DNA from 3 places in the Nocardia sp. NPDC058633 genome. Region 2 is predicted to be linked to each of the others. Evidence: riboswitches for the same ligand, from Rfam matches in the RefSeq annotation. Region 2 holds a riboswitch; each other region holds the start of a gene.

Region 1 (3,440 bases), on a different contig from region 2:
GGCGGGCAGATCACGACCGCGGCAGGTCAGCTTCACCAGCATCGAGTCGAAGTAGGCGCCGATCTCCGCGCCCAGGTTCGCGCCACCGTCGAGACGGATGCCCGCGCCGCCCGGGGTGCGGTAGGCGGTGATGCGACCGGTGTCGGGGCGGAAACCGTTGGCCGGGTCCTCGGTGGTGATGCGGCACTGCAGCGCGGCGCCGCGAATCTGCACGGTCTCCTGGCTCAGGCCCAGGTCGGCGAGCGACTCTCCCGCCGCGATGCGCAGCTGCGACTGCACCAGGTCGACGTCGGTGATCTCCTCGGTGACCGTGTGCTCCACCTGGATGCGCGGGTTCATCTCGATGAACACGTGGTTGCCGCGCTCGTCGAGCAGGAACTCGACCGTGCCCGCGTTGATGTAGCCGATCTGACGGGCGAACGCCACCGCGTCGGCGCAGATCTGCTCGCGCAGTTCCGGTGACAGGTTGGGCGCGGGCGCGAGCTCGATCACCTTCTGGTGGCGGCGCTGCAGCGAGCAGTCCCGCTCGAACAGGTGCATCACATTGCCGTGCTGGTCGGCCAGGATCTGCACCTCGATGTGGCGCGGATTCACCACCGCCTGCTCGAGGAACACCGTCGGATCACCGAAGGCCGACTCCGCTTCGCGCGAGGCCGCTTCGATCGATTCGCGTAACTGCTCGGGTGCGGCTACTCGGCGCATGCCGCGACCGCCACCACCGGCGACGGCCTTGACGAAGATCGGGTACTCGAGTTCGGCCGACGCGGTGAGCAATTCGTCGATATCGGCCGAGGGCTCGCTGGACTTCAGCGTCGGCAGCCCGGCCGCCTTGGCCGCGGCGATGGCGGTGGCCTTGTTGCCCGCCATCTCGAGGATTTCGGCGGTGGGGCCGATGAACGTGATGCCCGCGGCGGCACAGGCCGCGGCGAGGTCGGGGTTCTCCGACAGGAAGCCGTAGCCGGGGTAGATCGCGTCGGCGCCCGCCGCAACCGCCGCGTCGATGATCGCCTCGATCGACAGATACGCGCGAACGGGATGACCCTCTTCGCCGATCTGGTAGGACTCGGCCGCCTTGAGGCGGTGCACGGAATTACGATCCTCGTACGGGAACACCGCGACCGTTCCGATGCCGAGTTCGTAGGCCGCGCGGAAGGCACGGATAGCGATCTCACCACGATTTGCGACCAAGACTTTCGAGAACATTGGCCTACGGTACCCGGCCACGAGCCGAGCCAGGACACGCAAGGTTGCTTCGCAGCAATCTTCACACCGCACACCCGCCCACCTGCGAAGTTGCGTTCATCAGGCCGTCACATCTCACCGCTGGGAACCGCTCGCGGTGCGCCCCGGACGGTCCCAACGCAACCGCAGGTCACGGCCATGTTCGCGACGGGGCGGTGGTGGCGGCTCGCGCCGAGGGCCTATGCTCGGTGACGCAGCTGGTTCGCCTGCGCGGTGGAAGAGTCGGAGCCCCGACCTCCCGCGGAGGCGTCGAAACCCGGGTGCGGATCATGTTCCGCACCGGGTGAGAGGGAACCCGGTGAGAATCCGGGACTGTCCCGCAGCGGTGAGCGGGAACGACCGCCGTCATCAGCACTGGGCTGCACGCCTGGGAAGCGACGGCCAGTAGGTCGGTCGATCACACGACCGGTGCCCGCGAGTCCGAAGACCTGCCGACTGTGCCGGATACGCCGTATCCGGCGGCCACCGCCTCGTGGATCGGGCGCGCGGACCATCGATGCCGACCTGTCGTGCCTGCGCGACTCCGTCCGGCCACCGGTGACGTGTGCCCGCGAAAAGGCGACGGCTCTCCCTGCACGACACTGGAGAATCTCCGTGACTGTTTCGCACACCCCTTTCACCGCAACGGTTCTCGGCCTGCCGCGAGTCGGCCCGAACCGGGAACTCAAGCGCGCCACCGAGTCCTACTGGGCAGGCCGTGTCGATGCCGCGCACCTGCACGCGGTCGGCCGAGAGCTACGCCGCGCCCAGCTCACCGAACTGGCCGCGGCGGGACTCGATTCGGTGCCGGTGGGCACCTTCTCCTACTACGACCAGATGCTCGACACCGCCGAGCTGCTCGGTGCGCTGCCGCCGCGCGTCGCCGGGATCGCCGATCCGCTCGACCGCTATTTCGCGGCCGCGCGCGGCACCGACACGGTCGCCCCGCTGGAGATGACCAAGTGGTTCGACACCAACTACCACTACCTGGTGCCCGAAATCGACGCGGCCACCACCTTTTCGCTGCATCCCGGCAAGCTGCTGACCGAACTCGACGAGGCGATCGAGCTCGGCCTGCCCGCACGGCCGGTGGTGATCGGTCCGATCACCTTCCTGAAACTGGCCAAGGCCGCCGACGGTGCCGCGCTGGAGCGGCTGCCCGAGCTGGTGCCGCTGTACCTCGACCTGCTGGCCCAGCTGGCGGATGCGGGTGCGCAATGGGTACAGATCGATGAGCCGGTGCTGGTCACCGACCTCACCGAGGCAGAGTTGGCCCTGGTCGGCCGGACCTACAGCGCGCTGTCGGCCGCGCTGAACCGGCCCGCGATCCTGGTCGCCACCTACTTCGGGCACCCCGATGCCGCCCTGGCGGTGCTGGCCGAGACCGAGATCGAGGGTGTCGCTCTCGATTTCACCGCGGGCGCCGATGTCTCGGCGGTCGCGGCGTTGCCCGCCCTGGCCCGCAAGCTGCTGGTGGCCGGCGTGGTCGACGGCCGCAATATCTGGCGCGCCGACCTCGACGCGGTCCTCGGCACCCTGGGCACCCTGCTCGGCAGTGCCGACGCGGTGGCGGTGTCGAGTTCGTGCTCGCTGCTGCACGTGCCGTATTCGCTGACCCCCGAGACCGGACTGGACGAGCGCCTGCGCTCGTGGCTGGCCTTCGGCATCGAGAAGGTCGGTGAGGTGCGAGTGCTGGCCACCGCGCTCACCGCGGGAGTCGACTCCGTCGCCGACGAACTGGCCGCGGCCCGCGCCGCCGCCGACTCACGCCGCAGCGACCCGCGTCTACACAACGAGCAGGTACGGGCCCGGTTGACCGCGCTCGACGAGAATGACCTGGCCCGCTCCCCCGCCGACGAGCGCCGCGCGCGGCAGCGTGATCACCTCGACCTGCCGGTACTGCCGACCACCACCATCGGCTCCTACCCGCAGACCTCGACCATCCGGCTGGCCCGCGCCGCACTACGCAAGGGTGAGATCGACCAGGCCGAGTACGTGCGGCGGATGCGCGCCGAGATCGCCGACGTGATCACCCTGCAGGAAAGGCTCGGTCTCGACGTGCTGGTGCACGGCGAACCCGAGCGCAACGACATGGTGCAGTACTTCGCCGAACTGCTCGACGGTTTCGCCGTCACCGAGGCGGGTTGGGTGCAGTCCTACGGCACCCGCTGCGTGCGCCCGCCGATCCTGTTCGGTGACGTCACCCGGCCCGAACCGAT
Region 2 (3,440 bases):
CGAATTTGGCGACCCTGCGCGAACACGTGCGAATCGCCGCCGACGCGGGCGCTCGCGTGGTGGTGGCGCCCGAGTACTCGATGTTTGCCGTGACTCGCCTGGACGAACGTGTCGTCGCGATCGCGCAGCCGCTGGACGGTCCTTTCACCACCGGACTCGCCGCACTGGCCGCCGAATTCGGAGTGTTCCTGGTGGCCGGTGTGGTCGAGTTGCCCGCGCCGGGAGCCACCCGGATCAGCAATACGCTCGTCGCGCACGGTCCGGACGGCTCGCGGGTGGCGGTGTATCGGAAGGTGCATCTGTACGACGCGTTCGGGCATCGGGAATCGGATGTGGTGGCCGCCGGACCGATCGTCGCGCCCGCCGCGTTCACGGTCGACGGTGTGATCTTCGGCATGCAGACCTGTTTCGATCTGCGTTTTCCGGAGGGTTGTCGGCGTGTCGCGGCAGCGGGCGCCCATGTGTTGCTGCTCCCCGCGCAGTGGATTCCGGGAGCTGCCAAGGTCGACCAGTGGACGACCCTGCTGCGGGCCCGTGCCATCGAGAACACGGTGTATGTGGCGGCGGCCGATCAGTGCGCGCCACGTGGCGCGGGCGCGTCGATGATCGTGGATCCGGCGGGGACGGTGCTGGCCGACCTCGGCGACGAGCCGGGCGTGCTCACCGCCACCGTCGACCTCGCGCGGCTGGCCGAGGTGCGCACCGCCAACCCCAGCCTGTCGCTGCGTCGTTTCACCATTTCCGAGGCGCCCGCGCCGGAGTAGCGTTCGAGACGATGGTGTACCCGGATCGCGCGGCGGCGGGCCGCGCTCTCGGCACGGCCCTCGAGCACCTGCGGGCTACCCGCCCGCTGGTGCTCGGGCTGCCACGCGGGGGTGTGCCGGTGGCGGCGGCGGTGAGTGCGGCGATCGGCGGGGAACTCGATGTGCTGCTGGTACGCAAGCTGGGGCTGCCGTGGCAGCCGGAGCTGGCGATGGGCGCGCTCGGGGAGAGCGGACTGCTGGTCCTCAATCGGGAGGTCGTCGATCGCAGCGGGGTGAGTGCCGAGGCGTTCGACGCGGTGGAACAGGCCGAGCGGGCCGAACTCCGTCGACGCCGAGCGGTCTTGCGTGACGGCGAACCGATTCCCCTGGCCGGGCGCACGGTGGTGCTCGTCGACGACGGGATGGCGACCGGCGCGACGGTGGTGGCCGCGTGCCGGGTGGCGCGCGCGCAGCGGCCCGATCGGCTGGTGGTGGCGATGCCGGTGTCCTCGCCGGAGGCGGCCCGCCGGGTCGAACGCGAATGCGACGAACTCGTCTGCCTGTGGACCCCGATCGATCTCGGCGGCGTCGGCCTGGCCTACGACGACTTCCATCAACTCGACGACGACGAGGTCACCGCACTGCTGCGCTGACGTCGGTCACCGTTGGGGCCCGGTACGGATACAGTGTGGGCGGCCGTCGATACGGCCACGATCGGCGAGGGAACCCGGTGTGAATCCGGGGCTGACGCGCAACGGTGACGGTCTTCGACGACCGCAGCCCGAATACTCCCGATCGAGTTCGATGAATTTCTCGGCTCCGCGACTGGGCCCTGATGAAGGAGTTCGGCGCCGCATGCGCATTTCCCTCCGGCACCTCGGTGCCGTCCTCACCACCACGGCGACGCTGTTCGCCCTCGGCTGCTCGACCGAAGCCGACCCCGTCGACGGAACTCGGCCCGGCGCAATCGGTTTCCCGCTGACGCTGCAGAACTGCGGCCGGGCGGTCACCGTCGACGCCCCGCCGCGACGCGCGGTCTCGCTCAACCAGGGTTCCACCGAGATCCTGCTCTCGCTCGGCCTGGCCGACCGGATGGTCGGCACCGCCACCTGGACCGATCCGGTCCGGGCGAACCTCGCCGAGGCGAACGCGACAGTGCCTCGGCTGGCCGACAACAAGCCGTCCTTCGAGGTGGTGCTCGACACCGAACCCGACTTCGTGTCCGCGTCCTTCGGCGGCACCCTCGGTCCCGGCGGCGTCGCCGAGCGCCGGCAGTTCGACGACCTCGGTGTGCCCACCTACCTCTCGCCCACCGACTGCGACGGCAAGACCGACGAGAGCGTGAACTCCGACGGTGCGCGCACCGAGCCGCTGCGCATCGACTCGGTGTATCAGGAGATCCGCGACCTCGCGGCGATCTTCGACGTTCGCGACCGCGGCGAACAGCTCGTCACCGAACTTCAGCGGCGACTCACCGCGGCCACCGGGTCGGTGCGGGCCGCCGGGGTCTCGTTGGCGTTCTGGTTCGCCGATACCGCCACCCCGTACCTGGCGGGCTGCTGCGGGGCCTCCGGCATCATCACCGACTCCATCGGGGCGACCAATGTGTTCGCCGACACCACCGACGAATGGCCGCAGGTGAGCTGGGAGAGCGTGCTCGACCGCGATCCGCGCGCCCTCGTACTCGCCGATCTGAGCCGGCGCAAGATCGCCGGTGACGCCCTCGACAGCAAGATCGCGTTCCTCGAATCCAATCCGGTCACCCAGCGCCTCACCGCTGTGCGGGACAAGCGCTACATCGTGGTCAACGGCGCCGACCTGAACCCCTCGATTCGCACGATCGACGGCGTGGAGAAGGTCGCCGCCGCGGTGAAGCAATGGGAATGGGCACGCTGACCCAGGCCCGGCCACGCCGCGGATCCGGGGCGGCGCTGGCCGGATATCTGTTGGTCGGGTCGATCCTGCTGGTGATGTCGATCGCGATCGGTATCACCTTCGGGCCTGCGGACCTGTCGGTGCGCGATGTGTACGCGGTGGTGTTCGAGCACCTCGGGATCGGGCAGGCGCGGATCAGCCGGATCAAGGAGGGCATCGTCTGGGAGCTGCGGCTGCCGCGCACTCTGCTCGCCGCGGTGTGCGGGGCGGGGCTGGCGCTGTGCGGCACGATCATGCAGTCGCTGCTGCGCAATCCGCTCGCCGACCCGTTCGTCCTCGGCATCTCCTCAGGGGCTTCGACGGGGGCGGTGGCCGTGGTGGTGCTCGGGCTGGGCGCGGGCGCGGTCTCGCTGTCGGCCGGGGCGTTCGGCGGGGCGCTGCTCTCGTTCACGCTGGTGATGCTGCTCGCCGCGGGCACCGGTGGCGGCACCTCGCGGGTCGTGCTGGCCGGAGTGGCTGGTACCCAACTGTTCTCGGCGCTGACCTCGTTCATCGTGATCTCCTCCGCCGACGCCGAACAGACCCGCGGCGTGCTGTTCTGGTTGCTCGGTTCGCTGTCGGGCACCGACTGGACCGATGTGCTGGTGTGCGGCTCGGTCACGCTGACCGGACTCGCGGTGTGCTGGACGCAGGCGTCCGCGCTGGACGCGTTCGCCTTCGGCGAGAGTGCCGCCGCCTCGCTGGGGATCTCGGTGCGGTGGGTCAGGATCGTGCTGTTCGGCATCACCGCGCTGGTCACCGCGGTACTGGTGAGTGCCGCGG
Region 3 (3,440 bases), on a different contig from region 2:
GCTGATCCAGGTGCGGGAACGTGAGGGTGCCCAGCGATTCGACGATCCGCTTCGCGTCGTCGCCACTGACCTTCTGACTGTCGACGTAATACCGGCTCGCCCACTCCGCACGGTGGGTGTTGGTCCATTGCCAGGCCCGCACGAACGCGCCGACCAGTGCGCGGGTCGCGGCAGCCTTGGCCGGATCCTGGACCACCGCACGGCGCGCGTACAGGAAGGCGAGACCGCTGTAGATGCCCGTGGTTTCCGAATCCGGGATCAGCGAGGCACCCGGGGTGCGCAAGAACCGTGTCACATTGGGTTCGATCAGCGGCGCGATGTCGACCTGTCCGGTGCGCACCGCGTCGGGGAACTCGGCCAGTTGCAGCCGGACCAGCTCCACCTCGGTAGGCGTCAGGCCCGCCTTGGTGAGCGCCTTCAGCACCGCGGCCTGCTGAGCCGTGCCCTCGGCGTAGGCGATCTTCCTGCCCTTCAGATCCGCGAGTTTTTCGATCGAAAGACCCGGCGCGACAGCGAGTTTCATTGCCTGCGGGTTGGTCTGGTAGGACCCGATGATGGGGACGTCCTGGCCTGCGGCCAGCGCGTGGATCGGCGGTACATCGCCCACTTGGCCGACGTCGGCCGCGCCCGCCCGGAACGCCTCGAGGATGGCCGGGCCGCCGACGAAATTCGCGAACTCGATCTCGAACGGCAGCTTGTCCAGCTCGCCGGACAGCCGCAGCGCCGATTGCAGGCGTTCCTGCTGATCGGCGACGACGAGCGTGGTCCCGGGCGGAATCTCTGTCGGCAGCGGCGTGTCGGGGGTGCCGACCGGCGCGCCGTTGCCCTGCGCGCAGCCGGTCAGGCCGAGCGTCGCGACGGTGGCCATCGCGACAAGTGCGGCGGTGGCACGGCCGAAAAGGCCGGGTCGAAAGGTGTTCGGTCGGTACATGGACGAATTCAAGCAACCGCGATCGCCGCCGAACACCATTAACATTCGCCTGATTCGAAGGGCCCGGCTCCGCGATGGCACCGAGTGCCGCGTTACAGTCTGGGCGTCATCCCCGGTGGGTGTGGGAATCCGGTGTAACTCCGGAACGGTCGCGCCACTGTGATCGCCGCACGGCGAAAGTCAGACCTCCCTTGCCGGGGCACCCTCTGAAAGGGCCGCGCCTTGCCTGTGGAGAATTCGCGATGATCCGTGCTCGGATCTCGCTCGCCCTACCGCTACTCGGGGCGTTGTTGTCGGCGGCCATGATCGGTGCCACCGGATTCGGCGCGGAGATCGTGCCGGTGTCCGCGGTGCTGGACACCCTCCTCGCGCGGCTCACCGGCGCGAGGGCCACCGACCTCGGCATCGACACCATCGTCTGGCAACTCCGGGTCCCGCGCACCCTGCTGGCGGCGGTGGTCGGCGCCGGATTGGCGTTGGCCGGTGCGGCGATGCAGACGCTGGTGCGCAACCCTCTGGCGGATCCGTTCCTGCTCGGTGTCTCCTCGGGTGCCGGAGTCGGCGCGGCCGCGGTGATCACCTCCGGCTTGTTCGCCGGCGCGGGTATCTGGGCGCTGTCCGGCGGTGCGCTGCTCGGCGCGTTCGGAGCCGCGACCCTGGTGCTGCTGATCGCGTTGGCCCAGGGCGGTCTCACCCCACTGCGGCTGGTACTCACCGGCACCGTACTCGGTTCGGCCTTCGCCGGATGCAGCAGCTTCCTCGTGTTTCGCAGCACCGATCCCGCGGCAGCCGAGTCGGTGCTGTTCTGGCTGCTCGGCAGTCTCGCCGGCGCCGACTGGACGACCCTCGCCCTGCCCTTCACGGTCGTCGTAGTGTGCGGCGCGATCCTGTGGGCGACAGCGGGCTGGCTCGATGCGCTCACCCTCGGCGCGGACACCGCGTCGTCGGTCGGCGTCCCGGTCGGGCACCTGCGCATCGGCCTGTTCGTGCTGCTCGCGGTGCTCGTCGGCGTCCTCGTCGCGGTGTCGGGCGGCATCGGGTTCGTCGGCCTCGTCGTCCCGCACGCCACGCGGATGATCGTCGGTCCCCGCCACCGCAACCTGCTGCCCACCTGCGCGCTGGGCGGTGCGCTGTTCCTGGTGGTCGCCGACGCCGCGGCCCGAATACTGGTCCGCCCCACCGAGATCCCTGTCGGCGTGCTCACCGGCCTCATCGGCGCCCCCATCTTCCTCCTCCTGATGGGCAGACGCCGCTACCAGTTCGGCGCGTCATGAGCAGCTATCTACGCGTATTCGGGCGACGGACGACGGGCCGCCATGCCGACAGCGAGACACCACAACCACGGCTCACCCCGGACGACACCATCTACACCCTCGACCGGATCGCTCCCGACCACGCGGCCCATAACCGCGACCTTCGACCCCCGGAGACCGACTCACCTGCGACGGAGTCCGACTCGCCGGTGACGTCGCCCTCGACGATGCCTGGCTCGGCTGGGCTGCCCGGCGTCATATCGGCCACGGCGTCACCGTCGAGCGGCCGAACCACGATGGGCAGGCCAGGCGCACTGCGAGCCGACACACTCACCTGCGCGATCGGCCGACGCAATATCGTTGTCGGCGCCGACTTTTCGATCAGCCCTGGCGAGATCGTCGGCATCGTGGGGCCCAACGGCAGCGGCAAGTCGACGTTGCTGCGGGTACTGGCCGGAGTCCACAGGCCCGAGCACGGCCGGGTGCTCGTGGACGGGCTGGATCTGCACGCTCTGCGGCCCCGGCGGCGCGCCTCGACGGTGGCATCGGTGGCGCAGGACGAGGACCCGCCCGCCGACATGCTGGTCGGCGAAGTGGTCGCCCTCGGGCTGACCCCCTATCTGCCGCCGTGGGGTCTCGGCGCCGCGCCCGAACAGCAGCGCGTGGCACAAGCTCTGGCGGCAGTCGATCTCGCCGGCTTCGCGGGCAGACAGGTGCGGCAACTGTCAGGCGGCGAACGTCAGCGGGTTCTGCTCGCCCGGGCCCTGCTCCAGAACACCCCCGTCCTGCTCCTCGACGAACCGACCAACCACCTCGACGTCACCCATCAACTCGAACTGCTCACCCTGATCCGGAGCCTGGACCGAACTGTCGTCGCCGCCCTGCACGATCTGTCCCTGGCCGACCGCTACTGCGATCGGATCATCGTGCTGCACAACGGCTCCACTCGACCGCCCGCCCCACCGGCGCAGGCGCTGACCCCCGACGTGGTCGGCGAAGTGTTCGGGGTCGACGCGACGCGCGTGCGGCACCCGGTGACCGGCGATGACCACCTGTTGATCACCCCGCGAGAGGCGCGACGATGAAGAAGTACGGCCCGATCCTGGCCACCACTGCCCTTGCCGCCGTCCTGACGGCCTGCACCGGCACCACCACGCAGTCCGCGACGACCATATCGATCCTCAACTGCGGCAAAGAATCCCAGTTCCCCTCCCCCGCACAGCGGCTGTTCGTCAACGACGGAAACCTCGTCTCGA

The links. Region 2 has a riboswitch for cobalamin ahead of ACFWUR_RS16630 (ABC transporter substrate-binding protein). Riboswitches for the same ligand answer to the same signal wherever they lie in the genome.
Region 1: another riboswitch for cobalamin. It lies ahead of metE (5-methyltetrahydropteroyltriglutamate--homocysteine S-methyltransferase); the one in region 2 lies ahead of ACFWUR_RS16630 (ABC transporter substrate-binding protein).
Region 3: another riboswitch for cobalamin. It lies ahead of ACFWUR_RS21250 (FecCD family ABC transporter permease); the one in region 2 lies ahead of ACFWUR_RS16630 (ABC transporter substrate-binding protein).

Annotation. Positions count from the first base shown of each region.
Region 1 is NZ_JBHXRA010000001.1:465,675-469,114, reverse strand. Features, by position in the region: gene ACFWUR_RS02080 (pyruvate carboxylase) at 1-1,203, opposite strand, end outside; cobalamin riboswitch at 1,496-1,693, shown strand; gene metE (5-methyltetrahydropteroyltriglutamate--homocysteine S-methyltransferase) at 1,837-3,440, shown strand, end outside.
Region 2 is NZ_JBHXRA010000011.1:119,638-123,077, reverse strand. Features, by position in the region: gene ACFWUR_RS16640 (carbon-nitrogen hydrolase family protein) at 1-764, shown strand, start outside; gene ACFWUR_RS16635 (phosphoribosyltransferase) at 776-1,396, shown strand; cobalamin riboswitch at 1,419-1,555, shown strand; gene ACFWUR_RS16630 (ABC transporter substrate-binding protein) at 1,599-2,639, shown strand; gene ACFWUR_RS16625 (FecCD family ABC transporter permease) at 2,621-3,440, shown strand, end outside.
Region 3 is NZ_JBHXRA010000015.1:189,855-193,294, forward strand. Features, by position in the region: gene ACFWUR_RS21245 (ABC transporter substrate-binding protein) at 1-931, opposite strand, end outside; cobalamin riboswitch at 1,016-1,140, shown strand; gene ACFWUR_RS21250 (FecCD family ABC transporter permease) at 1,174-2,205, shown strand; gene ACFWUR_RS21255 (ABC transporter ATP-binding protein) at 2,202-3,269, shown strand; gene ACFWUR_RS21260 (ABC transporter substrate-binding protein) at 3,266-3,440, shown strand, end outside.